Methylosinus trichosporium OB3b: one gene and its partner. The protein of the gene in region 1 interacts with the protein of each later gene in a pairwise test. Links are inferred from orthologs where the notes say so. Each region holds a gene or a part of one and is shown in the gene's direction. Other genes may lie near its edges. The genes, in order: CQW49_RS04165 and rlmB.

What was found.
Region 2: the proteins of CQW49_RS04165 (region 1) and rlmB interact in binary tests that used the Escherichia coli proteins (3 or more experiments, as listed by UniProt). The link is inferred for Methylosinus trichosporium OB3b from one-to-one orthologs.

What each region holds. Positions count from the first base shown.
Region 1 is NZ_CP023737.1:867,255-882,159, forward strand. Bases 520-3,491 are described here. They hold CQW49_RS04165 (bifunctional ADP-dependent NAD(P)H-hydrate dehydratase/NAD(P)H-hydrate epimerase), read left to right. Parts: upstream 520-1,216; coding sequence 1,217-2,767; downstream 2,768-3,491. Other genes in these bases: CQW49_RS04155 (SDR family NAD(P)-dependent oxidoreductase), read right to left, coding at 520-538; CQW49_RS04160 (hypothetical protein), read right to left, coding at 567-1,088; CQW49_RS04170 (DUF1269 domain-containing protein), read left to right, coding at 2,903-3,421; CQW49_RS04175 (DNA/RNA non-specific endonuclease), read right to left, coding at 3,449-3,491. Also shown: more of CQW49_RS04155, read right to left, coding at 1-519; more of CQW49_RS04175, read right to left, coding at 3,492-5,455; CQW49_RS04180 (glycerophosphodiester phosphodiesterase family protein), read right to left, coding at 5,512-6,291; CQW49_RS04185 (RidA family protein), read right to left, coding at 6,512-6,994; CQW49_RS04190 (cell envelope integrity EipB family protein), read left to right, coding at 7,239-8,093; signal peptide peptidase SppA, read left to right, coding at 8,288-9,265; ihfB (integration host factor subunit beta), read left to right, coding at 9,303-9,593; CQW49_RS04205 (lipopolysaccharide assembly protein LapA domain-containing protein), read left to right, coding at 9,659-10,018; divalent-cation tolerance protein CutA, read right to left, coding at 10,078-10,419; CQW49_RS04215 (monooxygenase system ferredoxin subunit), read left to right, coding at 10,539-10,871; CQW49_RS04220 (hypothetical protein), read left to right, coding at 10,985-11,611; CQW49_RS04225 (lysozyme inhibitor LprI family protein), read right to left, coding at 11,730-13,184; lepA (translation elongation factor 4), read left to right, coding at 13,228-14,905. UniProt on the Escherichia coli protein: Bifunctional enzyme that catalyzes the epimerization of the S- and R-forms of NAD(P)HX and the dehydration of the S-form of NAD(P)HX at the expense of ADP, which is converted to AMP.
Region 2 is NZ_CP023737.1:4,037,537-4,052,439, reverse strand. The notes cover bases 1-2,970. They hold rlmB (23S rRNA (guanosine(2251)-2'-O)-methyltransferase RlmB), read left to right. Parts: upstream 1-1,064; coding sequence 1,065-1,877; downstream 1,878-2,970. Other genes in these bases: CQW49_RS19170 (hypothetical protein), read right to left, coding at 2,503-2,970; CQW49_RS19175 (hydrogenase maturation protease), read right to left, coding at 2,009-2,506; CQW49_RS19185 (4-(cytidine 5'-diphospho)-2-C-methyl-D-erythritol kinase), read left to right, coding at 199-1,068. Outside these bases: more of CQW49_RS19170, read right to left, coding at 2,971-3,780; CQW49_RS19165 (DUF6084 family protein), read right to left, coding at 3,777-4,427; CQW49_RS19160 (DUF5947 family protein), read right to left, coding at 4,420-5,031; CQW49_RS19155 (hypothetical protein), read right to left, coding at 5,035-5,520; CQW49_RS19150 (nickel-dependent hydrogenase large subunit), read right to left, coding at 5,517-7,325; CQW49_RS19145 (NADH-quinone oxidoreductase subunit B family protein), read right to left, coding at 7,335-8,426; CQW49_RS19140 (hypothetical protein), read left to right, coding at 8,661-8,963; CQW49_RS19135 (YbdD/YjiX family protein), read right to left, coding at 9,199-9,426; CQW49_RS19130 (carbon starvation CstA family protein), read right to left, coding at 9,392-11,473; CQW49_RS19125 (ArsR/SmtB family transcription factor), read left to right, coding at 11,761-12,774; metF (methylenetetrahydrofolate reductase [NAD(P)H]), read left to right, coding at 12,774-13,670; metH (methionine synthase), read left to right, coding at 13,667-14,903. UniProt on the Escherichia coli protein: Specifically methylates the ribose of guanosine 2251 in 23S rRNA.

The sequences.
Region 1 (14,905 bases):
ATGGCGCCGCATGAGCGGCGTAGTGATGCATCATGCCCTCGACCATGGCTTTCGAGCCGGCGTAGGGGGTGGAGATCACCCCGCCGGTCCGGGCTGCGATCGACGACAGAAAGATCAACCGGCCCCATCCCAATTCGCGCATGTCGGGCAGCACGAGCTGCGTCAGCAGAAAGGCGGAGCGAGCATTCGCCGAGATGGCCCCGTCGAAGTCGTCGACCGTATTGGCGCACACGTCCCGGCGCGTCGCGACGCCGGCGTTGTTGACGAGCACGCCGATCCGGCCGAAAGCGCGACGCGATTTCTCGACGAGGCGCTCGGCGTCGGCGACGTTGGTGAGATCGGCGCGCACCGCAATCGCGCGCCCGCCAGCCCGGGCGATCTGCTGAACGGTCTCGCCGGCGGCCTCGGCGCTCTTGCCGTAGTGCGCGACGACCGGACAGCCGAGTTCGGCGATTGCGAGCGCGATGGCGCGCCCGATGCCGCCGCTGGAGCCGCTCACGATGGCGGGCCGTGGGATATCGAGAGAAATGAGCGGCATTCGATCATGATCCTTTCGAAACGAGCGCTCAAATCGTCCTTCTCGCCCGCGTCGTCATCTCCCCCGCGCGCAGCTTCTTCGCCAGCACTGCGAGATCTCCCGCCGCGCCGAAAGCCGCGCGCGGCGCGATGAGGCCCACGGGTTCGCAGAAGCGCGGGACGAGACGCGTCAGCAGCGAATGCGGGGCCGCGCGCAGCACATGCGCCAGCGCCCGGTCGCCGAGCTCATGGACGTCGCGCAATTCGTCGACGAAGCCGCGCTCTGGCGCATGGCCGGCGCGCAGCGCCAGAACGTCCGGATAGCGCAAGCCAGGCAGAGCGCGGGCGAGGCCCGAGCGCGCGTCGACCGCCTCGACGAGTCCGCAGCCGGCTTCGTCCGCGATGACTCCGAGCCCCGAATCGGGCGGCCCGACCAGAATCGCGTCGGCGACGAGGCCGGCGACGCAGGCCTCGACCAGCGAGGCCAGCGTGCGCACGATGCCCTCGCGCGCCGCGCCGTCACGGGCGCCGGCGGGAGCTGCGTCGAAGGCCAGTATGACGGCCGAGAGCATAGGCGGAGGTTCCGTCTTTGGTTCGAGGGGCCGCTCCACATATTCCACACTCGCGCCCTGCGCGGCAAATTCGCCTTATTTCGCGAAAGGGCGTTGCGGAGAGATGCGCCTTCCGCCACCATCCCGCCATGCCGCACGGCCCCTACCCGCCCGAGCTCCTCACCACCGCGCAGATGGCGCGGGCGGACCGCCTCACCATAGAGAGCGGCGTCGCCGGCATGGCGCTGATGGAGAAGGCCGCCGCCGCCATCGCCGCCGCCGCCACCGCCTTTCTGGTGAAGACCGCCGGGCGCCGCGTGTTGGTGCTGTGCGGGCCGGGCAATAATGGCGGCGACGGCTATGTCGCTGCGCGCATGCTGCGCAGCCAGCGCTTCAAGGTGCGCGTCGCCGCGCTGGTTCCGCCCGAATCGCTGCGCGGCGACGCGCGCGAGGCGGCCTCGACCTGGGACGGCCGCGTCGAGGATGCGACGAGCTGCGACTTCACCGGCGTCGATCTCGTCATCGACGCTCTGTTCGGCACCGGCCTCGCCCGCGATATCGACGGTCCCGCCGCCGTGCTGATCGAGCGGCTCAACGCCTGGCGCGCCGAGACCCGGCAGAAGATCATCGCCGTCGACATTCCCTCCGGCGTCGACGGCACCAGCGGCGCGATTCGCGGCGTCGCCGTGCAGGCCGATTCGACGGTCACCTTCTTTCGTCTCAAATGCGGTCATCTGCTATTGCCGGGGCGGCTGCGCTGCGGAGCCATCTCCTGCGCCCATATCGGCATTCGCTCGACCGTGCTGCAGCAGATCGCGCCGCAGACTTTCGTCAACGAGCCGGACGCCTGGGGCGCCGCGCTGCGCCTGCCGAGCGTCGAGGGGCATAAATATGCGCGCGGCCATGCGGTGGTGGTGTCGGGCGGCGCCTCGCACACCGGCGCGGCGCGGCTCGCGGCGACGGCGGCGCTCCGGGCCGGCGCCGGGCTCGTCACTCTGGCCACGCCGCAGGACGCCGTCGCCGTCAATGCGCCGGCCCTCACCTCGGTGATGCTGCGCGTCGCCGACGGTCCGGCCGGCCTCTCCGCTCTGCTCGAGGACAGACGCAAGAATGTGGTCGCGCTCGGCCCGGCGCTCGGCGTCGGCGAGGATTGCTGCGCGCTCGTCGAGGCGGCGCTCGCCCCCTCGCCCGAGCCCCGCGCGGCGGTGCTCGACGCCGATGTGCTGACCAGCTTCGCCCTCGCGCCCGAGCGGTTGAAAGAGGCGATCGCGAACGCGCCCGGCCCGGTGGTGCTGACGCCGCATGGCGGCGAGTTCGCGCGCCTCTTCCACGGCCAACGCTGGGAGAGGACCCTGTCCGGCGCTCCGATCTCCAAGCTCGAGCGTACCCGCGACGCGGCGCGCGAGGTCGGCGCGGTGATCGTGTTCAAAGGGCCGGACACTGTGGTCGCCGCGCCGGACGGGCGCGCCTCGATCCTGCCCCACGCCACGCCCTGGCTCGCCACCGCCGGCTCGGGCGACGTTCTGACGGGAATTGTCGCCGGCCTGCTGGCGCAGGGCATGGAGCCTTTCGCCGCCGCGAGCTGCGCCGTCTGGATGCACGCCGCCGCGGCCGAGGACTTCGGCCCTGGCCTCATCGCCGACGACATCATAAATCATCTCCCGGCGGCTTGGCGAAGGCTCACCGCGACGCAATCTTAGACCTGCGGCGGCGGCCGAACGAAACCGGCGCATCCCCCCGCGACATTCCGCGCGCTTCCCGCCGCGGCGTCGTTCGGGCGACATGTGCATGCGCTTCGATGCGTGCGCGCGTCTTCCCCGCAAAAGGAGACTTTCATGTCTGATCTCGTCGTCATCGTCTATCCGACCGAGGCCAAGGCCGAGGATATTCGTCAGCGCCTGTTCGATCTGCAGAAGGAATATGTGATCGAGATCACCGACGCCGTGATCGCGGTGAAGGAGCAGAACGGCAAGATCAAGCTGAACCAGCTGCTCAACACCACGGCGGCGGGCGCCGTCAGCGGCACCTTCTGGGGCGCGCTGATCGGGCTCATCTTCCTCAATCCGCTGCTCGGCGCGGCGATCGGCGCCGGCGCCGGCGCGCTCAGCGGCGCGCTCACCGATTATGGCATCAACGACGATTTCATGAAGCAATTGTCGGAGACGCTGCAGCCCGGCAACGCCGCGCTGTTCGTGCTGATCCGCAAGCTGACCACCGACAAGGTGCTGGAGGCGGTCAAGGGAACGGGCGGCGTCGTGCTCAAGACCTCGCTGGACCACAACAAGGAGCAGGCGCTGCGCGACGCGCTGGCGGCGCATGTGTCGGCCGCGCCCGATTCCACCGCGACGCCCTGATCGTCGACGCCGAGGCGTTGAAGAAATTCAGCGCCTCGGATGCTGCACATCGGCGAGCGTGCGCAGGCGCCGCCCCGCCATGGGTCCGTTGAAGACATCGGCCTGCCGCACCGCGTCCGGAAAGACGAGCCCCGTCTCGGCCTCGATCTTGGCGACGGAGACCTGGAAATTCTGTCCGGGCTCCGTGCTGTTGGGGCCGACCGGCAGCCGCTCGAACGGAATGTCGAGCGCATAGTCCTGCTGGCTCACGAGATAGCCGCTCGCATAGAGCTGGCCGCGGCGGTCGACCACCGCGACGACCTTCCAGAAGAATTGCGGAATCAGCACGCCGCGATGCTCCTCGTCGTCGGAGCGAAACAAAGGTCCGGTGAAGACGCTGGCGCGCACATCCTCCTCGTCGGTGTTGTAGAGAATGAAATTCTCGAGCCCCTGCCAGAGATCGGCGCCCTGATTGAATCCGAAATATTGCGGCGAGCAATTGGTCCAGTGAAACGTGTCGTCATTCGCCTGCTTGGCCTCGCGAATGTCGCCCCAGACGGGATCGAGCCGGCGCACCAGATGGCCGCGATCGAAATAATTGTTTCGCGGCCCCGGCTCGTTTCCGTAGAGCTCGTCGCCGATCTGCAAGTCCTCCGGTATGCGCGGATCGTAGAACCAAGCGTCGTTACCTCGTTCGAGGTTGAGCCATCTCGCGCCGTCGATATTGACGGCGGTGAAGAAGGCGAGGCGGCGCTCGACCGCGCCGTTGAGCACGACGGAAAAATGCCGATAGCGCAGCACGTCGTCGCTCGCGCCGGCGACTTTCGCCGGCGTTCCAAAGCGCAACGCGTTCGGGCCGAGCGCCGGCAGCGGCACGGTCGGCCCGAGAAACTCCGGATCATAGCCCTTGCGGTCGTCGAAATAATTCGCCGGATGGGTTCGGCGACGCGGCGCGCTCGCGGTTTCGAACGCGAGCGTCGGCGCGGCGATGATCGCCGGCGCGCCGAAAATGGGCGGACCGACGAGGCTCTGGAACGGCTGCGTTCCAGCGAAAGGCTTCATGCCGGACGCGTCGGCGACGAGCGCGGCGATGAGCGGCGCACCGAGCGCCGGCGTCGCCTTCACCTGCTGCTCGATATCGGCGAGAAGCTTGGAGACGCGCACGCCCTCATTGGCGACCCAGCGAATCTTGTCGGCGGGCAGGCGCCGCGCGGCGGCGGCCGGAGCCACATCGCCGTCGACGAGCGCCCAATGCTCGACTCCGTCCACTATGCTGCGAGAGGGCACGCCGGCGTGATGAAGGCAGACCACCTGCCAGGCGTCGGTGCAGACGGGCGCGCCGGAGGAGCCGGGCGCGGTGTCGGAGGAATACCAGAGGAAATCGTCGAGTGCGGCGTTGCGCTCGTCGCCATATTTGACGACCTTGTTCTCGCGCAGGGAAATGCGCTTGGTGCGCGCGTCCGGGTGCTGGATGATGGTGACGAAATCGCCGACGTCGATCTTGCCGGTGCGCGCGTCGAGCCGCAGAAAGCCGAGATCCGCGAGCGCGGTTCCGTCGTCGCCGCGCTCGGCGACGGCGACGATCGTGTAGTCGAGGCGGTCTCGCGGACTGGTGACGAAGCCGTCCTGCGGCGTCAACACGAATCGCGTGCTGTGCTTCAGTCGGCCCGAGCCGTCCAGCTCATAGCCGAACTCGATCGTCGCCCGCAGCGCGTCCTCCGGCGTCGGCAGCACATGATTATTGGTCAGAAGCAGGCGCGGGCCGATCAGAAATCCGGTGCCCCATTCATTGCCGTCGCCGACCAGCGCCGGCGCGCTGATGCGGCAGACCGCGCGCGCCGCCATCAGCCCGCGCTCGAGATAATTGATCTCGACGAGATCGTTCATGCCGAGCAGCGCTTCATAAGCGTCGAAATCCGCGCCGGCGCCAGCGCGCATGCGATGCACGAGCTGATCGACCATTTTGGCGGGGTCCGCGGACGGGCGGGCGTCGGCCCGGCCGGATTTGAGCTCCGAACGCAATTCGGCGTCGTCGAAACGCGACTCGATAATCATCGCATGCTCCGATCACTAAAAATTCCGTCGATGCTATTTCGAAAACGACGATGATTTTATGACGCGCCGCCGCTCGCCGGCGAAAACCCCTCGAACACGATCTGATCGGCGAAGGCGAGCGCCGCCTTCGCCTGCGCCGCCGAGCGCACGGTCCAGACCGTGACCGGAAGCCCCGACGCGCGACAAAGGCGCGGGATCTCATGCGGGAGATCGGCGACGCTCCAGGAGAGAAAATCCGGGCGCGTGCGCGCAGCATGGGCGAATTGCGCGAGCTCGCGCCGCTGCGCCGCGGAAAGGAAGCTCCAATCCGCGCCGTCATAGGACGCCTCGGCCACCATGCCGAGCGCGACGCCGAAGAGGCCGAATCCCGCGCCGCTCGTCCGCAGCTCGGCGATCGGATCGGGATCGAAGCTCTCGATCGCGACCAGCCCGCGATAATCGGCGACGATCTCGGCGACGCTGCGCGCGAGCGCGAGACTGCCGTCGAAGCGGCTCTTGATCTCGATGACGAGCGGAACCGCTCCCCCGATCGCCGCGAGCAATTCGCGCAAGGTCGGAATCTGCTCGCGCGCGCCGCGCAGCGTGAGGCGCTGGAGATCGGCGAGGCCGAGCGCGTCGAGACGCCCGACGCCGTCGGTCAAGCGCTCCAGCGTCTCGTCGTGGAACACGACGACCTCGGCGTCCGCGGTCGCCTGAACGTCGCATTCGATCGCATAGCCGGCGCAGACCGCGGCGCGCGTCGCCGAGAGGGAGTTCTCGATGATTCCCTGCGCGGCGTCATGCAGCCCGCGATGTGCGATCGGTCGCTCGACCAGCCAGAAAAAGGGATCGCGCATGGCTAGCCGCCTGCACAGCCGAAAAAAGACCAGTCATGATGGAGCGCGAGTCCTTCTCCCATAGGGAGAAGGTGGCCCGGCGCAGCCGGGTCGGATGAGGGGAACGCCGGGTGAAAATCGGCGAGAGGGATACCCCTCACCCGGCCGCTTCGCGGCCACCCTCTCCCTTTGGGAGAGGGACGCGCCCTTTTCTGCGAGAGCAGCGCAGAGGATCGTCGGTTCACCCCAGAACCTCGAAGGTCGCGTCCACCTCCACCGCCGCGTCGAGCGGCAGCTGCGCGACGCCGACGGCGAAGCGCGCATGGCGTCCGTTCTCGCCGAGCACGGTCGCGACGAGATCCGAGGCGCCGTTCAGCACTTGCGGCAGCTGGCCGAAATCGCCGGCGCTGTTGATGAAGCCGCCGAGGCGCAGGCAGCGCAGCTTGGAAAGATCGCCGCCCGCGGCCGCGGCCGCCTGCGCCAGCACATTGAGCGCCGCGATCCTCGCCGCGCCCTGCCCGGCCTCGAGCGCGACGCCGGCGCCGAGCTTGCCCTTATGCGCCGCATCGATGGCGCCGCCGGCGCCGATCGGCAGCTGGCCCGAGACGAAAACGAGATTTCCCGCGCGCGTCCAAGGCACATAATTGGCGACCGGCGCCGCCGGGGTCGGAAGCGTGAGCCCGAGCGCCTCGAGCCGCGCCGCAGGGGTCGATTGCGATGTCATGATGGTCCTCTCAACTGGCAAAATTTGCCTTCGCTCGGCCCCGACCGTAATTTGGTCAAGGTCGGGAGGCAATCGATGACAGAACGACGACGCCTCGACAGGCCGGCGTCCGGCGGCGCGCCGTTTACCAAGAATAGCGCGCGCCCTCGACGGCGCCCTAGGGTCGTCGTTCTATCCGCAAGCTGCGCTTTCGCACCGCGCGAACGAACGCACCAATATTTCGAGCAAGGGAGAACGACCCCCGATGACCCCAGCACGCATCCTCGGCGCGATCATCGGCTGCGCCTCGATCATCGCCCCCGGCGCGGCGCTGGCGGAGTCCGCGGCGGCGGCGGTCGTCTCGCCGGCGCAGCTCGCGCCGCATCGCGCCGTCTATGATCTCACGCTCGGCCAGGCCTCGGGCGGCAAGGCCCCCGCCTCGGCGCGCGGCCGCATCGCCTTCGACTTCTCCGGCTCCGCCTGCGAAGGCTATGTTCAGAATTTCCGCCAGATCACCGAGCTGCAGCCCTCCGAAGGCCCCGCCCGCCTCTCCGACATGCGCTCCGCCACATTCGAGGGCGGCGACGGCAAGGATTTCCGCTTCCGCATCGAGACGCGGCTCGACAATGTCCCCTCCGAGGACATCGACGGCAAGGCGAAGAAGACCGGCGGCGCGTCCATGTCGGTCGATCTCGCCAAGCCGAAGCAATCCTCGCTGGCGCTCGACGGCGGCGCGCTGTTCCCCACCGAGCATCTGCGCCACATTCTCGGAGCGGCGAGCGCCGGCGAGTCGATTCTCGAGGCCAAGGTCTATGACGGCTCCGGCGACGGCGAGAAAGTGTTCGACACGCTCGCCGTGATCGGCAAGCCGACGAGCGGCGCGGTCAGCGAGAAGGCCGCGCAGATCAAGCCGCTCGAGGGGCTGCGCCGCTGGCCGGTGGCGATCTCCTATTTCGAGCCGGGCAAGCGCGACGAGCAGCCGGTCTATGTGCTGTCCTTCGACCTCTATGAGAATGGCGTCTCGCGCGCGCTGAAGCTCGATTACGGCGACTTCGTCCTCACCGGCGAGATGACCGATCTGGCGATGCTGCCGGCCTCGTCCAGCTGCAACAAGATGTGATGAAGAGCTCGCGAGCCGAACGGCGTGAAGAGCGAGCCTGAAGGCTCGCGGTCCACTCCCCGCCCCTGGAGCGCGAGCCTTCAAGCTCGCTGTCGAGACGCAGCAGACAGGCTCCCGCGCCCTCACGTATGCGATTCACAGGCGATGCGAAACAGGATAGAGTGCGGCGCGCTCGCACTCTCTCAAGGTTCGGCATGTCGCTTCCGCATGATTATCTGATCGATCGCCGCCGCCTGCGGCGCAAGCTCTCGCTCTGGCGCATTCTCGCCATCGGCGGCGCGACCGCCGCGGCGCTCGCCCTCTTCGCCCGTTATGGCGACGGCGCCCTCGGGCCGGCGGCCAAGCTCTCTCCTCATATCGCGCGGCTCTCCGTCAGCGGCATCATCACCGGCGACAAGGAGACGCTCGACCTCGTGAAATCGATCGGGGAGGATGCGAAGGCGAGCGCCGTGCTGCTGGCGATCGACAGCCCCGGCGGCACCACCACCGGCGCCGAGCGGCTGCACGACGAATTGCGCCGGCTCGCGGCGAAGAAGCCGGTCGTCGCCGTCGTCGGCACGCTCGCCGCCTCGGGCGGCTATATCGCCGCTATTGCCGCCGACGAGATCGTCGCGCATGGCAATTCGCTCGTCGGCTCGATCGGCGTGCTGTTTCAATTCCCCAATGTCGGCAAGCTGCTCGACAATGTCGGCGTGCAGATGGAGACGGTGAAGTCCTCGCCGTTGAAGGCCGCGCCCAACGGCTTCGAGCCGACCAGCGAGGAGGCGCGCGCGGCCATAGCGGCGCTCGTCGCCGATTCCTACGATTGGTTCAAGGGGCTGGTGAAGGAGCGGCGCAAGCTCGACGATTCCGAGCTCGCCAAGGTCACCGACGGCCGTGTCTTCACCGCCCGCCAGGGCCTGCCGCTGAAGCTCGTCGACCTCATCGGCGGCGAGCGCGAGGCGATCGAATGGCTGGAGACGGAGAAGGGCGTGGCCAAGCGCCTGCCGGTCGTCGACTGGAAGAAGAAGAACGCGATCGAGAGATTCGGCCTCGTCGATTCGGCCGCCGGCGTCGCCGCAGCGCTCGGGCTCGACGCGCTGGCGCAGGCGCTGCAGCGCGTCGGCACGGTCGCGGAGCGCGGCCTGCTTGACGGTGTTGTCGCGATTTGGCAGGCTCCCACTCCCGACTGAGGACGGATGCGGCGCGTCAGTCAATCTGGAACATCCCATGATCAAGTCCGAATTGATCCAACGTATCGCTTCCCGTAACGGGCACCTCTATCAACGCGACGTCGAGACGATCGTCACCACGATTCTCGACGAGATCGCCCTGGCGCTCGCGCGCGGCGACCGGGTCGAGCTGCGCGGCTTCGGCGCCTTCTCGGTCAAGCGGCGGGAGGCGCGCACCGGCCGCAATCCCCGCACCGGCGAGCAGGTCTCGGTAGAAGAGAAATCCGTGCCCTTCTTCAAGACCGGCAAGGAAATGCGCGAGCGGCTGAACGAAACGAGCAACGGCTGAGCCGCCGGGACGACGCTCGACACAAGACGACTTGGCCGTCATGCGGCGCGCAACGGGTGGGTGAGATGAAATCGGTTCTACGCATCATCGTCTTCGCGCCGCTCGCGCTGCTGTTCCTGTTCTTCGCGATGGCCAATCGCGCGCCGGTGCGGGTGTTTCTCGATCCCCTGCCCGGCGGCGACGCGACCGGCCCCTCATTCGAGGCGCCGCTCTATCTCATCGTGCTCGCGGCGATCGGGCTCGGCGTGCTGGCGGGCGGCCTCTCCTCCTGGGTCGCGCATGGACGCTATCGCCGCGCCGCACGCGCGGCGCGCGCCGACGCCAAAGTGGCGCGGAGCGAGGCCGAGCAGCTGCGCGGACAGGCGCTGGCGAGCCTCTCGCCCGACCCGGCCTCGAACGGCCGCGCGCTGCGGCGCAGCGGCTGACGATTTTCAGTGACGCGTAAGAAAGTGCGAGCCTGAAGGCGCGCTTTTTCGAGCGACGATCAGGCGTCGCGATCGCGCGCGGTCGCCTTGGCCGCCCAATCGAGATAATCGGCGTCGCCGGCGGCGATGTCGAGGCGCAGAATTTCCGGAACCTCATAAGGGTGAGAGGCGCGAATCGCGGCGACGAGCGCGCCGAAATCCTCGACACGCGCCTTCATCTGCACCAACAGCTCCGGCTCGTCACGAAGCTCGCCGTTCCACTCATAGAGGCTGCGGATCGGGGCGATCTGCACGCAGGCGGCGAGCCGCGCCGCCAATGCCGCCCGCGCGAGCTCCTTGGCGCCGGCCTCGCTGTCGATCGTCGTGACGACGATGCAGAATGTGACGGGATATTCGCTCACACCCCGAGAATGCGCTGGTCGCGCCGGGAAATCAATGCGGCCTCGCCGCGGCGGCGCTGCTTTTGCTAGAGGCTGCGACGAAACGATCGCGGCCGACGCGCCGATCCGGAGGGTCCGACATGTTCCAGAGAGTGTGCAAGGATGACACGATCTTCGAAGGCGGCATGCGCCTCGTCATCGCAGATTCGCATGTGATCATCCTGGCCTGGCCGCTCGGCGGCGAAATCCGCGCCTTTCAGGGGGTCTGCCCGCACACCAACTACCCGCTCGAGGAGGCGGAGTTCGACGGCGAGGTTCTGACCTGCCCGCTCCACGCCTGGACCTGGAACCTGCACACCGGCGATCCCGTCCAGCCGCAGGAAAGCGCGCTCGCCCAATATCCAGTCAAGGTCGAGGACGGCGTCGTCTATATCGACACAGAGGGCGTGACGCCCCTGCTCGCCCCGCGCTGAGAGCGGGCGGCGCCTCTGTCCGAGCAGAAGCAAAAAATTCCGCTTTTGCCGAATCGTGAAAATTCCTATGGTCTGCGACAGATGCGTCTCTAGGCCACGAAGAGAGGTAGGAGATGAACCTGTCCGATGAGACTTCCGCCCCCGTCGTCGACGAGACGACGGGCGGAGCCGACGTGGCTGGCCTCGAGTCGCAGGTGAAGGAAATCACAGCCGATCGCGATCGCCTCGCGGCCGACAAGACGAAGCTCGTCGCCAAGGTCGGAGCCCTCACCAAGGACCTCGAGACCGCGCGCGCCGAGATCGCCTCGGTCTCCGGGCAGCGCGACAGCCTGCGGAGCGAGCGCGACGCCGCCGCCGCGCAGCGCGAGACCGCCCTCGCCGAGCGTGACCGGCGCGCCGACGAGCTCGCCGCCGCCGCGCAGGAGATCGCGCGGCTGAACGACATGCTGGCGAGCGCGCCGAAGCCCGATCCCGCCGTCGTCTTCGCCGATCTGGCGAGCGAGAAGACCAAGGCCCTCGTCGCCTGGCTGCGCTCGAAGATACCGGCCGACAGCCCGCATCTCGAGAAGTTCGACCGTACGGTCGCGTTTCTCACCAAGGCGGGCTGCGTCACGGTGAAGACCACCCGCGACGTCTCTGTCTGGCTCGCTCCGCGTCTGGCCGCGGCCTACGCCTTCGCCAAGCCCCATGCGCTGGAGCTCTATGGCAAGGCCAAGGGAGCGCTGCAGAACAAGGGCTGACCCCCGCGCCTCGAGCGGGGCCGTCGTTAAGAGAAGCGCACTGAAGCCATCCAGGGCCGCCGGCCTCTGGATCGCTTCGCTGCGTTCGTGATGATGGCTCTTCCTCGAACGAAAGAGCTCACCTCGTCTCGACGCTGCGCAGCTCGCCCTTCGTCATGCCGATCGCAAAGACGGCCCGTTCGGTGAGGGCGTCTTTATCGATTTGCTTCAGGCCGACGCGCCAGTCCGCAAAAACGCGCCACCCGACCGTGAAATGGCCGAGCGCCGCCAGATAGACTCGGCCCTCGTCGACGAGCGGCAGCAGCAGCGGCGCATTATCCGTATAACTGGACGGCTCGGCGGCCTCCGCGGGACTGAGCGCCTCCGCGGGCGGCCCGTTCACCGCCTCCGCGCGGGAGAACTCCAATATTTGCCCCGCCGTCAATCGCGCGAGCGCCCTTGCGCGCGCGCCGAGCGGATCAGCCTGCGCCGCTTCGACCAGAGCGAGGGCGGCGCCGCGCAGCCGCTCACAATCCGCCCCATCGCAATGGACGTCCCAATCATTATATTGAGAGGCCGCCGTGAAGCGCGGCGCAAATCGCAGATCGACGGAGCAGGTCTCACCGAAAGCTGCGTCACGCCAGGGGGTGACGCTCACGGCGGAGATCAGGGAGGGCGTGTAGTCATGCGATTCTTCGAAGGCTGCGGGCGCGCCGTCGATCGATCCGAAGGATCGGGAGACGCCGCAGCCGGCCCCGCCCTCCCCTTCCCAGCTCGCGGGCCCCACGGCGAGGTGCGCGCGAGCGCCTTCGACGATGAAATAGACCGTCGAGTAGCAGGCCGCAGTGCCCTCGATCACGCCGGCCGAATAAAAATTATGGCCGGGCAGGCGCTCGATGCGCAGACCGAATGCGCTCAGCTCGTCCAGCGCCTTCAGCACCGGCTCCGTGACAGTGAAGGGCTGCGGCTGGGCCTTCGACCAATCGGTGAAGGCGCGCCGTGAATATTGGCCGAGCTCGGCGACCGGCGAGGCGATCGTGACGCCGGAGCCCTGCGTCGCGCTCAGCACCGCCAGCGGGCTCGCCGCATAGAAGGACGTCCGGAACGGCGCGCCGGGATCCGACGCGAGGACGGCGCGATAGCGCTCGCCGAGCGTCCGGCAGGCCGCGGTTTTCGAATCATCCGCAGGCGGCGCCCGCAGCGCGGCGAGCCGCGCCTGATAGGCGGCGGCGAGGCAAGCGACCGCCTGCGCCTTCGCTTCGCCGACCGGCTCTCGGGCCGGCGGCGGACACAGGCGGTCGCGCTCGATGATCCATCGGCGCGCTTCGGCGAGGCGCTCGGCGCGTTTCGCCGGATCGGCGGCCAGCGACGCCTTCACCGCGGCGCCGAGCTCCGCGTCCAGCGCGCCGAGACGGCGGTCCGCGCAGACCAGCCGCTCGACCATTGTCCGCGCAGCGGCGCAATCGAAGCTCTGCGCATGGACGGGGCCCGCGAGCGGCAGCGCGGCGAGCAGGAGTCGGAACGGGATCATCGCAGCGGCTCTCACATGCGGAAGACGCGCCACAGAAGACCAGAGCGCCGTCGCCGCTGTCAAATCGCCGCTTCCCTTCCCTGCCCCGCGCTGCTATCCCGCCGCCATGACGACGCGCAAGATCGACAATATCCGCAATTTCTCCATTGTCGCGCATATCGACCATGGCAAGTCCACGCTCGCCGATCGTCTGATCCAGGCGACGGGGACCGTCGCCGCGCGCGACATGGTGGAGCAGGTGCTCGATTCGATGGATATCGAGCGCGAGCGCGGCATCACCATCAAGGCGCAGACCGTGCGGCTCGACTATAAGGCCAAGGACGGCAAGGATTACGTCCTCAACCTGATGGACACGCCCGGCCATGTCGATTTCGCCTATGAGGTGTCGCGCTCGCTGAAGGCCTGCGAGGGCTCGCTGCTGGTCGTCGACGCCAGCCAGGGCGTCGAGGCGCAGACGCTCGCCAATGTCTATCAGGCGCTCGACGCCGGTCACGAGATCGTGCCGGTGCTGAACAAGATCGATCTGCCGGCGGCCGAGCCCGACCGCATCCGGCAACAGATCGAGGACGTCATCGGCCTCGACGCCGCCGACGCCGTGCTGATCTCCGCCAAGACCGGCATCGGCATTCCCGACGTGCTGGAGGCGATCGTCACCCGCCTGCCGCCGCCCCAGGGCGACGAGGACGCGCCGCTGAAGGCGATGCTGGTCGACAGCTGGTATGATGCCTATCTCGGTGTCGTGGTGCTGGTGCGCGTCATCGACGGGCGCATGCGCAAGGGCCAGAAGATTCTGATGATGGGAACCAGCGCCCATTATGAGATCGACAAGATCGGCGTGTTCAAGCCGAAGATGCTCGATGTCGCCTCGCTGGGCCCGGGCGAGGTCGGCTTCATCACCGCGCAGATCAAGCAGGTCGCCGACACGCGCGTCGGCGACACCATCACCGAGGACAAGAAGCCGTGCGACGCCGCGCTTCCCGGCTTCAAGCCGGCGCAGCCCGTCGTGTTCTGCGGCCTGTTCCCGGTCGACGCCGCCGAGTTCGAGGATTTGCGCGCGGCGATCGGCAAGCTGCGCCTCAACGACGCGAGCTTCTCCTATGAGATGGAGACCTCGGCGGCGCTCGGCTTCGGCTTCCGCTGCGGATTTTTGGGGCTCCTGCATCTCGAGATCATTCAGGAGCGGCTGCATCGCGAGTTCAATCTCGATCTCATCGCGACGGCGCCCTCGGTCGTCTACAAGATCAAGCTGACCAATGGCGACGAGATCGAGCTGCATAATCCGGCCGACATGCCGGATGTGGTGAAGATCGCCGAGATTCAGGAGCCCTGGATCCGCGCGACGATCATGACGCCGGACGATTATCTCGGCTCCGTGCTGAAGCTCTGCCAGGATCGGCGCGGCGTGCAGGCCGATCTGAACTATGTCGGCAAGCGCGCCATGGCGGTCTACGACCTGCCGCTGAACGAGGTGGTGTTCGATTTCTACGATCGCCTGAAGTCGATCTCCAAGGGCTACGCCAGCTTCGATTATCACATCACCGATTATCGCGCCGGCGATCTCGTGAAGATGAGCATTCTCGTCAACGCCGAGCCGGTGGACGCTCTGTCGATGCTGGTGCATCGCACGCGCGCCGATTCGCGCGGCCGGCAGATGTGCGAGAAGCTCAAGGAGCTCATTCCGCCGCATATGTTCCAGGTGCCGATCCAGGCGGCGATCGGCGGCAAGATCATCGCGCGCGAGACGGTGCGCGCCTTCCGCAAGGATGTGACCGCCAAATGCTATG
Region 2 (14,903 bases), 3.2 Mb from region 1 along the record:
TTCGCGGCGGCTCGCTTCGTCGCGCTTAAACTGGACATCTCCTCACGCGCGCCAGCGCCGCCTTAGCCGGATGTTCGCCGTTGTCGCGCCGCGGGAAAACGCCTAACATGGCTGCGAGGGACGACGCGCGAACCATTTGTTCACCAACGCGAAAGGAGCGGATCGTCCGCCTGCCGAAAAGGAATGGACAGCCGCTCGATGCTAGCGACGCGCGCCCCCGCGAAGATCAATCTCACGCTTCATATCCTCGGCCGCCGCGCGGACGGCTATCACGAGCTCGAGAGCCTCGTCGCCTTTTCCGGCGGCGGCGACGCGTTGCGGCTCGCGCCCGGCCCCGAGCTTTCGCTCGCGGTCGACGGCCCGACCGCCGCCGCGGCTGGCGTCGGCGACGATAATCTGGTGCTGCGGGCGGCGCGGCGGCTCGCGGAGCGCGTCCCCGGCCTCACGCTCGGCGCTTTTCGGCTCACCAAATATCTGCCGGTCGCGGCCGGAATCGGCGGCGGCTCCTCGGACGCCGCCGCGGCGCTGCGCCTCCTCGCCGCCGCCAACGGCCTTTCCGCCGACGATCCGCGGCTGATGGAAGCGGCGCGCGCCACGGGATCGGACGTGCCGGTGTGCCTCACGCCGCGCGCGCGCTTCATGCGCGGCGCCGGCGAGGCGGTCGGCGCGGCGCTCTCTCTGCCGCCGCTGCCAGCGGTCCTGCTCAATCCCGGCGCGCCGGTGGCGACAGCCGCAGTGTTCAAACGGCTCGGGCTCGCGCCCGGCGAGCGCACAGGCGCCGGCTCGCATCCCGCCATCACGCCCGGCATGGACGCAGAGGCGCTGCTGCTCGCCGCCCTGCGCAAGAGCCGCAACGACATGGAGGACGCGGCCTGCCTCGAAGCGCCGGTGATCGTCCATGCGCTGGCCGTGCTCTCGGCGGCGCGCGGCTGCCGGCTGGCGCGCATGTCCGGCTCCGGCGCCACCTGCTTCGCCATCTTCTCGACGCCCCATGCCGCGGCGACCGCCGCCGCGGCGATCGCCCGCCAAAACCCCGGCTGGTGGGTGAAGACGGCGGTGCTGCGATGACGCGCCCGCCGCACAAAGGTCCCCGCAACGACCGCCGCTTGCCGCCGCGCGAGGCGCCGCCGGCGGAGCCGTTCCGCCGCCCCTCCGCCGATGTCGTCGTGCTCTACGGCGCCCATGCGGTGCGCGAAGCGCTGCGCGCGCGTCGGCGCAAGCTGCTGACGCTCTACGCGACGGAAGGAGCGGCCGAGCGCATCGCCCCGCTCGCCGCCGAGGCCGGACTCACGCCGCAGATCGTCGACCCGCGCGCGCTCACGAGCCGGCTCGGCGATGAGAGCGTGCATCAGGGCCTGTTGCTGGAGGCGCGGCCCCTGCCCGCGGCGGAGATCGCCGATATCGAGACGAAGAGCGGCGTCGTGCTCGTGCTCGATCAAGTGACCGATCCGCACAATGTCGGCGCCATTCTGCGCACCGCCGCCGCCTTCGCCGTCGACGCGCTGGTGATGACCGACCGGAACAGTCCCGAGCTCACCGGCGTGCTCGCCAAGGCCGCCTCGGGCGCGCTCGAGCATGTGCTGATCGTGTCGGTCGTCAATCTCGCGCGTGCGCTGCAGGAGCTGTCGCAAAGCGGCCGGCTGGTCGTCGGCCTCGACTCCGAGGCGCCCGCGCCGCTCGAGGAGACGCGCTTGCAGAACCCCATCGCCCTCGTGCTCGGCGCCGAAGGCAAGGGCCTGCGCCGGCTGACGCGCGAGCGCTGCGACGTCCTCGCACGGCTCGACATGCCGGGACCGATCAAGAGCCTCAATGTCTCCAACGCCTGCGCCGTCGCGCTGACGACGCTGCGGTTGAAGGGGATAGCGAGTAGCGAGTAGTCCCTACTCCCTACTCGCTATTCGCCCTCACATCATCGTCATCTTGATGTAACGCCACAGATCCCTGAGATTCGTCACGATCAGCAGCAGCACGAGGCCGAGGATCACGAGTCCGAAGATGCTTCCTCCGCTCATTGGACGCTCCCTTCCGTGCAACCTGCCTCGCGCAGCGAGGCGACCAGAGTTTCGACGAGACGCGCCGCCGGCTCCACCGCGGCGGCGACCGGCGCGCTGAGCTCCATCGCGCCTTCCTCGCCGCCGAGCGTCAGCGGCTCGCAGGCGACCAGCAGGACGCGCGGCGCGTGGCCGCCGATGCGCGCGACGCTCTGCAGCACGGCGACCGGATCGAGCCCATGGGCCGAGACGATGGTCTCGTCCTCCGCGTCGATCTGCGGCTCGACGATCGACAACGTCCCCGGCTCCTCACCGCGCGGCGCCGCATCGACGAGGATCGCGACGTCATAGCCGTCGGTCAAAGCGAAGGCGAGATCGATGCCGCTGATGCCGAAATCGACGACATCCGCTTGCCCCAGCGCGTCGCTGCGCGCCAATGCACGCGCGACCTCGACGCCGAAAGCGTCGTCGCCGCAAAAAATATTGCCGATGCCGGCGACGAGAATGCGGGTCATGAAGCGCCTCCATCCAGCGGCTGCAATTCCTGCGGCGAGAAGAAGAAGCGATGGCCGGGAAAACCGGCGGCGCCGAGATCCGCGCCCGGATCTTCGACGAGCGTCACCGCGACATGCGCGCGCCCTTCGAAATCACGCTCGACCGCCTCGACCACCGCGACCTTGCCGGCGAGCGCAATGTCCATGATGTCGCCGCCCGCCTTCGGCGCGATGCGCACGCGCGCCCCGACCGCGAAGGGCGCCTCGTCGCCTTCCTCCAGCGGCCGAAAGGCCCCGTGCAGCGCGCCGAGATCGTCGCGCGTCATCGTCTCGCATCGTTGCAATATGTCGCGCGTGCGCGGATCGGCGGCGGCCATCTCGCGCTTCTCGTCAGCCGAGAGCGTGCGCACGCGCAAGGTCAATAATTCGTCGATCTCCGCGCCATCGAAGAATGCATTGCGGCTCTCCGGCGCGACCTGCGGATAATCGGAGAGGATGATCGGCGACGCCAGCATCCTGTCGCGCCGTCCCGGCTCGCCGACGAGGGTCGGCCATAGGCCCTCGCCGGCGCAGCCCCGCGCCGCGGCGCGATGGCGCTCGGGCGGCTCGATGAGCGAGACGAAGGCGCCGCCGCGCGCTTCGAATATGAGATGCGTCGAGAGAAAGGCGCGCGCCCGCGAATCTTCGCGCGCGTCGGCGTCCATCAGCGGCGACAGATTTTCGATCTCCACACGCAGGCGAAACAGCGCGTCGTCGAGCCGCGTCGCGGAAAGAACGACCTCTCCTTCCACCGCCTCGCTGCTGCGCGCGATCACCGCGACGATCTCGCCATGCGCGCGAATGGGCTCGATCTCGCGCGACGCCGCGAAGGAAAAACGCCGGCGTTGCGCCTTTCTGCAGAGATCGTCGAGCCTCGCCGCTTCGATATCGACCCGCCGCTCGATCGCTTCCTCGAAGGAGAGGAATTTCTCGCCATCGATGACGAGCGAATCCGTCGGACGATAGAATGCGATCGCCTCGACATCGGCGACCGGCGCCGCGATCTCGCCGATCTCGCGCCAGCGGTTCTGCAAAAACCGCAGCGCCATCTCGACCTCGGCGCCGGCCTCCGCCTCGATCAGAAGCTCCGCACGCATCAGCGACGCCTCGCCGCCGGCGCGCTGCGCGCTGCGCGGATGCAGCTCGCCGAACATCCAGCGCGTTCTGTTCTTCGTCGCCGACGGCCGATAGGGGTAGAGAATATAGCCCTCATAGAGAACGGCGTCGGCGATCGGCTTCACGCGGTCGATGTTCATCGCGTCGCCTCCATCTCGGCCTCGTCGAGAAGACGCGCGACGGCTTCCGCCTCGCCGAGCAGCGCGGCGCGCCGCTGGAAACGACGCAATCGCTCGAGCGTCTCGGCGCCGAGACGAATCCAATCGCCCTCGCCATAATGCCGCGTCATCAGCCGCTCCACGATCGCCAGCGGCAAAGCGAAGGACGCCTCCTTCGACCATGGGATCTGCTCGACGCGCAGCGCGCCATTCTCCTCAGTGTAGAACACCGAACCGCTGAACAGGAACAGGAGCGGCGCCGCGCCATCGATGAGCCCGCCGAAATATTTGGCGCTGGCGATTGCGACGTCGCGCGTGCAGGCGACCGGCAACCGCAGGATCGTCTCTTCGTCGAAGGCGGGAACGGCGACGCTCGCATGAGCGAAGACGAAGCTGCGCAGCGATTGCCCCCAATGCTCCGGCGCGCCGAACAATTCGACGAGCCGCTCCTTCTCCTCCACGCGATAGGAGCGGCGCATGGGCTCGATGCGGATTTGGCAGCCGAGCGTCACATTGCGAATGCGCGCGCGCGGCGTCGCGTTGGCGATGCGCAGCGAAAAGTTCAGCAACGGCGACACGGAAAAAGGCTCCGCTTCGACGCCGCTCACCTCGAAGGTAAGATCAACCATGGGCGAGGACTCCTCGCTGCGGCGCCTCGTTCAACGACACGAAGAAGCGTTCGACCTCGTCCCAGAGCGCCGCGCCGCCCGAAAGCCCCTGCCAACGCGCGCGCATGAGGCCGGTGAGCGCATAGCAGCGATCGATGGAGACGCGAAAATAGCGGCGCGCGTCGCGACGATCGATCAGCAGCGCCTCGACGTCCGGCGTCATGTCGAACAGAATCGGATTGGCCGCGGCGAGCGCCGACCAGGCGTCCTCGCTCAGAACGGATTCGATCGCGCCGGCCGGGCTCGGATAGACGGCGAGCGGACGACGCTCCTCGCCGCTCTCCAGCAGAAAGGCGAGGCCGATGGGAAGCTGCAAGCGCTCCCACAGATCGTCGGGAAGCGTGAAATCGCCGAGCGCGATCGTCGTCGGCGCGATGGCGCGTAGCGGGCCGCCCGCAGCCGCCGCGCGTAGGCAAGAGTCGCAGGCGCAGAGCATGCGGCGGCTGGACAGATCCATCGCATGACGGTGGACGGCGCCCAGCGCGGCGCCGCAGAGCTCGCAACGTTCCGCGCCGCCGTCATCGGCGACGAAGCGGCGCATGCGGGAGACCCAGCCGATAGTCATGCATCACTCCGCGAGACTGCGCGCCGTGGCGCGCTCCTCTATGACGATGCGGTCGAGATCGGGAGCCGCCTCGGTCAGCGACCGCTCGATCTCGCGCCGCGCATCGGCGCGATCCTCTTGGTCCTCGGGCAGGCGCACAGAGACGCGGGCGATGGCGCGCGAAACGTCGATGAGCTCGATTGTCGCGCCCCATTTCTCACGCAGGCCCGAGATGGCGCGCCGCAGCCGCGTCTCCGGCTCGTCCGGATGCAGCCCGTGCAGCAACAGCGCCGACGCGACATAATGATCCGCCGCGAAGGCGGCGAGCAGACGTCCGTCCTCGGCGCCGGAAGCGAGCGTCAACATGCGCGCCAGCGCCAGCCCATGCAGATCGAGGCAGGCGTCGAGCAGCGCGCGCGCGAGCGCGCGAGCTTGCGCGTCTCTCGTCTCGTCCAGCGTTTCGATCAGCCGTTCCATGCGGCCGAGACAATCGGCGAGCGCATCGCTCATGATCCCTCCCGCGGCGCGCCGAACATCGGCGAATGAACGCGCTCGAGCGTGCGGCCGCCGCCGAGATACATATGCACGCCGCAGGGCAGGCACGGATCGAAGCTGCGCACCGTGCGCATGATGTCGATGCCCTTGAACTTGTCGCGGCCGTTCTCCTCGAACAAGGGCGTGTTCTGCACCGCATCCTCATAAGGCCCCGGCGTGCCGAAATCGTCGCGCGGCGTCGCGTTCCAGGGCGTCGGCGGATAAGGGTGATAATTGGCGATGCGCCCCTCGCGAATGACGAGATGATGCGAGAGCACGCCGCGCACCGCCTCGTGAAAGCCGCAGCCGATCGCTTCGTCCGGCACGGTGAACTCGGTCCAGGTGCGCGTGCGCCCGGCCTGCACCTCCGCCAGAGCCTTGTCGATGAAGTGATAGGCGATAGCGGCGCAATAGGCTTGGAAATAGGTGCGCGCGCGATCCCGCTCGATGGCGTTGCTCCATTTGGGAATCTTCCACTCGAACTCGCATTCGGGCTTCAACGCGGTCTTGGGCAGATAGATTTTGACGCTGTCGCCCGTCGCTTTGACATAGCCGACATCGACGAGCCCGGCGAGCGCGGTGGCCCACAGGCGCGCCAGCGCGCCGCCGCCGGTGTCGAGCGCCAGATAATCGCCCGTGCGCTTGTCGTACCAGCGCGGACACATCACCCAGGAATAGTTGCCGCCGTCGAAATCGCGCTTCTGCGGCCGTGGTATCGTCGTCTGATTCCAGGGATGGCGCTGATCCACCGGATTGCCGAGCGGATCGGTCGAGACGAAGGTCTCGCGGTTCTGCCAATCGTCGTAATAGCTCGCGCCGAGCAGGATGCGGATGTTGAGATTGATGTCGACGAGATCGGTCGTCACCAGCTTTCCATCGACGATGACGCCGGGCGTCACGAACATGGCCCGGCCCCAATCGGTCATCGTCTCATAGCGATAGTCGCACTTCTCCGGATCCTGGAACGCGCCCCAGCAGCCGAGCAGAATGCGGCGACGGCCGACCTCCTCATATCCCGGCAGCGCGTCGTAGAAAAAGTCGAACAGATCATCGTGCAGCGGCACGCATTTTTTCATGAACTCGGCATATTTGACGAGGCGCACGAGATAATCGGTGAACAGCTGCACCGAAGGCGTCGTGCCGACGCCGCCGGGATAGAGCGTCGACGGATGCACATGGCGCCCTTCCATCAGGCTGAACATTTCGCGCGTGTAGCGGGAGACATGCAGCGTCTCGCGATAGAACTCGCCGGTGAAGGGGTTGAGCGCCGTCATGATGTCGGCGATGGTGCGGTAGCCGTGATCGGCGGCATGCGGCGCCGGCGTCGATTGCGCCTTGGCCCAGACGCTCGGATTGGTCTCCTTGACCATCTGCTCGCAGAAATCGACGCCGACGAGATTGTCCTGAAATATATTGTGATCGAACATATATTCGGCCGCCTCGCCGAGATTGATGATCCAATCGGCGAGCGGCGGCGGCTTGATTCCATAGGCCATGTTCTGCGCATAGACGGAACAGGTCGCGTGATTATCGCCGCAGATGCCACAGATGCGGCTGGTGATGAAATGCGAGTCGCGCGGATCCTTGCCTTTCAGGAACACACTGTAGCCGCGAAAGATCGACGAGGTGCTGTGGCATTCGGCGACGGTGCGGTTGTCGAAGTCGATCTTGGTGAAGATGCCGAGACTGCCGACGATGCGGGTGATCGGATCCCAATTCATCTCGACGAGATTGGGAGAGGACTTCCGCTCGTCGTCGATACGTCGCGCTTTCTCGTCCATATCGTTCTCCTAAAGCGGATACGCTTCTTCCGGCTTATCCGGATGATAGCCTGTGGTGCGCTCGTCCTCGTTGTGCCGCCATTTCGGCTCTTTGCTGAGCGTCGAATTGGTGAGGCGACGCAGATTGCGGATGAGGAATCCGTATGGCGTGACCAGCGTGGAGGAGATGCGCGCGCCGGGCGGCTCGTCCATGAACGGCATGAGCTTGTCGGGAAAGCCCGGCATGGTGCAGCCGATGCAGATGCCGCCGACATTGGGGCAGCCGCCGACGCCGGCGATCCAGCCGCGCTTGGGCACATTGCATTGCACGACCGGGCCCCAGCAGCCGATCTTCACGAGGCATTTGCGCGAGCCATATTCATGCGTGAAGTCGGCCTGCTCGTAATAAGCGGCGCGATCGCAGCCTTGGTGCACGGTCATGCCGAATAGCCATTTCGGCCGCAATTCCTCGTCCAGCGGAATCATCGGCGCGAGGCCGGCGAGCTGACGCAGCACATAGAGCAGCGTCTCCATGAAATTATCCGGCTGCACCGGACAGCCGGGGACATTGATGATCGGCAGCCCGGCCTTCGATTCGAAATGCCAACCGAGATAATCGGCAAGACCCATGCAGCCGGTGGGATTGCCTTTCATTCCATGCACGCCGCCATAGGTCGCGCAGGTTCCCGCCGCGATCACGCCGAGCGCCTTGCCGGCGAGGCGATCGATCCATTGCGTGGTCTTGATCGGCTCGCCCGTCTCCGGATCCGTGCCGAAGGCCGCCCAATAGCCTTCGCCGCTCAGATGCTCGTTGGGAATGGACCCTTCGACGACCAGCAGAAAATTCTCGATCTCGCCGCGCGCGGCGCTGTGAAAGAATTTCATGAAGTCGTCCCCGACCTCATAAGCGAGAACGGCGTTGTGCAAATGTACTTTCGGCAGGCCGGGCACGGCGCCCAGCAGAATGTCCTCTATGCTCGGCTCGCTCGCCGCCGTGATCGAGACGGTGTCGCCGTCGCAAGAAAGTCCCGCGGTGATCCACAGAATGTGGACCTCCTCGATGTTCGGAACATGCTGGGTGGAGCGTCCATGAGGGACCGCATCCGGAGCCGCATCGGCCATGCTCGCCTCCGCTATTCGACAAAGGAACCAAACGCGGCGTTGCGGTTTTAGTTCCTGAATGCGGGCCACGGCCGTAGTCGAGACGAAAGAGCGCCGGCTCCGGCGCTCCACAGCTCCGCATAAGTGGAATTGCGAGATTTGCGCCGACTTTGCCCTCGTCTAGGCTCGATTCTGCCCACTTTCTCCCAAAACGATCAGTAGAAAGCGCGGTCGAGGACTCGAAGGATGAGCGACATGATCGACCTCGGCGACAGGCTGGCCCGGCTCCTGTTCGAACGATTCGGCGCCGCGTCGCGGCGCTTCGACGAGCTTTCGTCCGCGGAGCGCGATCTTTATTTTCGCACGGCGCAGGACGTGCTGCGCGAGGTGGCGGCGAGCGCGCCATTCGACGCCGAGCGTCTCGTCGAGCGCGTGAGAGAGACGCGGCCGTCACGGCTCGGCTTTCTCTACATGAGCTATGCGCTCAATCGCACCGAAGCGGCGTCTCTGCTCGCCGCACGCGCCGCGCTGCCGCGTCAACGCAAGCCGGCGGCTTAGTTCCGCCGTGTCCCTCGTATCGAAGAGCGGCGTCGCCCCGCAGAGCTGGCTTTGCGCGGTCGCGCTCGCTCTCTGTGATTGCGAATATGAGCTTTCGGCGTCGCCTTCGTTTGTGCTTCAGCGCATAGCGCGACGCGCGTTGCTTGCACGGAATAGAGCGAACCTGAAGGCTCGCGGTCCACACAGCATCTGGACCGCGAGCCTTCTGGCTCGCTCTTTGGACAAAGAGTCGAGACTAGCAGCAGCGAAACGCGCTGCGGCCGCCCTCGCCGAAGCGGCTCGCCTGCCGCTCGCGGAAATAATCGTCGCGCGTCATCGCCGGCTCGTCCGGATGATTGGCGCGCCGATGCGCCGCATAGGCCTCGTAATCGCCCTGGCCGATCATCAGCTGCGCGCTCTGGCGCAGCTTTGCGGCGAGGCGCGCGAGATCAAGCCCGGGCGATGCGCAGATCCGGCACTTCATCGGTCGTCTCCCTGGTGGTGACGGTCTTGGCGCGCAAGGCGTCGCGAATCGAAACGAGGCCGAAGCCGAGCATGGACAGAACCAGCGCGATGAAGATCGCGCAAAGCGTGATGTTCACATAATCGTTGAACACGATGCGGCTCATCTCCGCGGCCGTCTTGGCCGGCGCCAGCAATTTGCCCTCGGCCGCGGCGGCGGAGAAGCGCGCCGCATGCGCGAGGAAGCCGATCTTGGCGTCGGGATGGAAGATTTTTTCAAAACCCGCGGTCAGCGTGCAGACATAGAGCCAGGCCGCCGGCGCCGCGGCGACGAAGGCGTAGGCCTGCCGCTTCATGCGGAACAGCACGACGGTGCAGAGCGTCAGCGCGATCGCCGCCAGCATTTGATTGGCGATGCCGAACAAGGGCCAGAGCGTGTTGATGCCGCCCAGAGGATCGACGACGCCGGCGTGCAGGAACCAGCCCCAGCCGCCGACCGCGAGCGCGGTGGAGGCGAGATTGGGAATCCACGCGCGCGTGTGGCGGAAGCGCGGCGCGAAGGTTCCGACGAGATCCTGGATCATGAAGCGCGCGACGCGCGTGCCGGCGTCGACGGTGGTGAGGATGAACAGCGCCTCGAACAAAATGGCGAAATGATACCAGAAGGCCATCATGCCCTGACCGCCGAGGGCGCTCGACAATATCTTCGCCATGCCGACCGCGAGCGTCGGCGCGCCGCCGGTGCGCGAGAGCACGCTCTTCTCGCCGACATCGGAAGCCGCCTGCGTCAGCGCCTCGGGCGTGATGGAAAAGCCCCAGGAGGAGATCGCCTGCGCCGCCGAATCGGCGGTCGAGCCGATCACCGCCGGCGCGCTGTTGAGCGCGAAATAGACGCCGGGCTCGAGCACGCTCGCCGACACCAGCGCCATGATGGCGACGAAGGATTCCATCAGCATCGCGCCATAGCCGATGAAGCGAATCTGCGTCTCGTCGCCGATCATCTTCGGCGTCGTGCCGGAAGAGACGAGCGCATGAAAGCCGGAGACGGCGCCGCAGGCGATGGTGATGAAGAGGAAGACGCTGCCGGCGAACACCGGCCCCGTGCCGTCGATGAAGCGGCTGACCGCCGGCATTCTCAGCTCCGGCATGACGATGAAAATGCCGATGGCGAGCGAGGCGATGGTCCCGATCTTCAGAAAGGTGGAGAGATAATCGCGCGGCGCGAGCAGCAGCCACACGGGCATCACCGAGGCGATGAAGCCGTAAGCGATCAGCATGAAGGCGAGCGCCTCGCCCTTGAAGGAGAACAGCGCGGCGAGCGCCGGAGTCTCGGCGACAGTGCGGCCATAGGCGATGCCGGCGATGAGCAGCACGAAGCCGATCGCCGACATTTCGAACACGCGCCCCGGGCGGATGTAGCGGCCGTAGATGCCCATCAGCACGGCGGTGGGCAGAGTGGCGAAGACGGTGAAGGTTCCCCAAGGGCTGTCGGCCAGCGCCTTGACGACGATGAGCGCGAGCACGGCGAGCAGGATCACCATGATGGTGAGAATGCCGACCATGGCGACGAGGCCCGGCAGCGGACCCATCTCGGTCTTGATGAGATCGCCGAGCGAGCGTCCGTCTCGGCGCGTCGAGATGAACAGCACGACGAAATCCTGCACCGCGCCGGCGAAGACGACGCCGGTGAGCAGCCACAAAGTGCCGGGCAGATAGCCCATTTGCGCGGCGAGCACCGGGCCGATCAGCGGCCCGGCCCCGGCGATGGCCGCGAAATGATGGCCGAACAGCACATATTTGTCGGTCGGCACATAATCGAGCCCGTCATTGCGCCGATGCGCAGGAGTGAGGCGAGTGGGATCGAGCCCGAGCGCGCGGTTCGCGATGAACAGCGAATAGAAGCGGAAGGCGATGAGATAGACGCAGATGGCCGCTGTGACGAGCCACATGGCGTTGACCGATTCGCCACGCGAGGTCGCGAGCGTGAAGAGCGCGAAGACGCCGATGAGGGTGACGGCGCTCCAGAGCGCGAACGAGAGCGAATTGCGGGTGGGAATCGGGTCGGACATGGGATCGCCTCGGTCGCGATGGTGGCTGCGCGACAACAAGCCGCCTTTCCCGAAAAATGCAAGAAGGGGCGCATCCATTCTCCCACTCGTGGGAGAAGATGGCCTCGCGAAGCGAGGTCGGATGAGGGTCCCGCCGCGTCGACAACTCGGTAAAACCGTGCGCGCCCTCATCCGACCCGGCTCCGCCGGGCCACCTTCTCCCGCCCTGCGGGAGAAGGATTCCGCCCTCTCTTGATTCCATGCGCAGCGACGTATATAGATATCTTTATATCTGCCTCGGACACGCCATGACCCCTTCGCCTCGTCTTCTCCCTCTGGAGCCCGCCCTCGCCGCGTTGAATGCGGCCGGCGAGGAGACGCGGCTGCGGCTGCTCGGGCTTCTGGCCGAGACCGAGCTCACCGTCAGCGAGGCTGTCGCCATTCTCGGCCAGTCGCAGCCGCGCGTCTCCCGGCATCTGAAGCTTCTCGTCGAGGCCGGGCTCGTCGAGCGTCGCCGCGAGGGCGCCTGGGCCTTCTTCCGCCTCGCCACGGCCGATGTGCAGGGCGAGATCGCCCGCAATGTCGTCTCCTGGCTCGATCCGCTCGATCCGGTGCTCGCCGGCGACCGCGCCCGGCTCGCCGAGGTGCGGCAGGCGCGCGCCGACGCCGCGGCCCGCTATTTCGCCGACCATGCGAGCGAGTGGGACGAAATCCGCTCGCTGCATGTGCCCGAGGCGCAAGTCGAGGCCGCGATGCGCGAGGCGGTGGGCGAGGCCCCGCTGCGCCGCCTGCTCGATCTCGGCGCCGGCGCCGGCCGCATGCTGGAGCTGTTCGCGCCGCAGGCGGAGCAGGCGATCGGCGTCGATCTCTCCTCCGCCATGCTCGCCGTCGCGCGCGGCCGGCTCGAGGAGGCCGGCGCGCGCAATGTGCAGCTGCGCCAGGGCGACATCTATGCGCTGCCGATCGAGCGCAACAGCTGCGATCTCGTCATCGTGCATCAGGTGCTGCATTATCTCGATGATCCCGGCCGCGCGCTGCGCGAGGCGGCGCGCGCGCTCGCGCCCGGCGGACGCCTGCTCGTCGTCGATTTCGCGCCGCATCGCGAGGAGGCGCTGCGCGATGCGCACGCCCATCGCCGTCTCGGCTTCGCCACGCAGGAGATCAGCGCGCTGCTCACGCAGGCGGGGCTCGAGGTGCTGTCGCAAAAAGACCTCGCTCCCTGCGCCGAGGACGGCGGCAAGCTCACTGTCTCGCTATGGCTGGCGCGCGATCCGCGCATTATCGCCGACCCCCTTCCTCGAACGAGCTATGAGACTGCCTGATGGCCGATGCGCGCACCTCCTGGCCTCCGGGTCATTTCGACATCTCCTATGAGTTCTTCCCGCCGAAGACGCCGGAGATGGAGATCCAATTGTGGGATTCCATCGCACGCCTCGCGCCGCTGAAGCCGAAATTCGTCTCGGTCACTTATGGCGCCGGCGGCTCCACGCGCGAGCGCACGCATAATATCGTCGCGCGGCTCGTCGCCGAGACCGACATTCTTCCCGCCGCGCATCTGACCTGCGTCTCCGCCTCGCGCGCCGAGATCGACGAGATCGTGCGCGGCTATTGGAACGCCGGCGTGCGCCACATCGTGGCGCTGCGCGGCGATCCGCCGACGGGCGTCGGCACGAAATTCGAGCCGCATCCCATCGGCTATCAGAGCTCGACAGAGCTGGTGCGCGGCATTCGCGAGATCGGCGATTTCGAGATCTCCGTCTCCACCTATCCCGAAGGCCATCCCGAGAGCCGCAGCATCGACGACGACATCGATGCGCTCGCCTCGAAGATCGACGCCGGCGCGACGCGCGCCATCACGCAATTCTTCTTCGAGAACGACGTCTATTTCCGCTTTCTCGACAAGGCGCGCAAACGCGGCATAAAAATTCCGATCGTGCCCGGCATCATGCCGGTGCAGAACTTCAAGCAGACCGCCAATTTCGCGCGCAAGGCCGGCGCGAGCGTGCCCGGCTGGCTCGCCGATCGCTTCGAGGGATTGGACGACGATCCCGTCACCCGCCGTCTCATCGCCGCCGCCGTCGCCGCCGAGCAGGTGCTCGGCCTCGCCGAGAATGGCGTGCGCGAATTTCACTTCTACACCAATAATCGCGCCGACCTCGTCTTCGCGATCTGTCATCTTCTGGGCGTGCGTCCCGTTACCGAGAAAGCCGCAGCATGAGCTTCGACAAGAACCACGGACCGAAGATTCTCGCCGCGCTGGAGCAGGCCGCGAGCGAGCGCATTCTCGTCCTCGACGGCGCCATGGGCACGATGATCCAGCGCCACAAATTCACGGAGGCCGATTTCCGCGGCGAGCGATTCAAGGACCATCCGAAGGATCTGCGCGGCAATAATGATCTGCTGACGCTGACGCAGCCGGACGCGATCGAGGCGATCCATCGCGCCTATCTCGAGGCCGGCGCCGACATCATCGAGACCAACACCTTCTCCTGCACCGCGATCGCGCAGGCAGACTATGGTCTCGAGCATATCGTCTACGAGCTCAATCTCGAAGGCGCGCGTCTCGCGCGCAAGGCCGCCGACGCGGTGGCGCGCGAGACCGGCGTTCCGCGCTTCGTCGCCGGCTCCATGGGCCCGACCAATCGCACCGCCTCGATCTCGCCCGACGTGTCCAATCCCGGCTTTCGCGCCGTCACATTCGAGGATCTGCGCGCCGCTTATCACGAGGAGGCGCTCGGCCTAATCGAGGGCGGCGCCGATATTCTGCTGATCGAGACGATCTTCGACACGCTGAACGCCAAGGCCGCGATCTATGCCGTCGAGGACGCGTTCGAAAAGGTCGGCACGCGCTTTCCGGTGATGATCTCGGGCACCATCACCGATCTCTCCGGCCGCACGCTCTCCGGCCAGACGGCCGCCGCCTTCTGGAACTCTATTCAGCACGCGAAGCCGTTCTCGATCGGCTTCAATTGCGCGCTCGGCGCGCGCGAGATGCGCCAGCATATCGCCGAGGTGTCGCGCATCGCCGACACGCGCATCTGCGCCTTCCCCAACGCCGGCCTGCCCAATGAATTCGGCCTCTATGACGAGAGTCCCGAATATATGGCCGAGCTCGTCGGCGAATTTGCGAAGTCCGGCCTCGTCAATGTGGTCGGCGGCTGCTGCGGCACCACGCCGCCGCATATCGCCGCCATCGCCGGCGCCGTGAAGGGCGTCGCGCCGCGCGCCATTCCCGAGATCGAGCCGCTGCTGCGCCTTTCCGGCCTCGAGCCTTTCACGCTCACCAAGGACATTCCCTTCGTCAATGTCGGCGAGCGCACCAATGTCACCGGCTCGGCCAAGTTCCGCAAGCTGATCACCAATGGCGATTACGCCGCCGCGCTCGATGTCGCGCGCGATCAGGTGGCCAATGGCGCGCAGGTGATCGACATCAATATGGACGAGGGCCTGC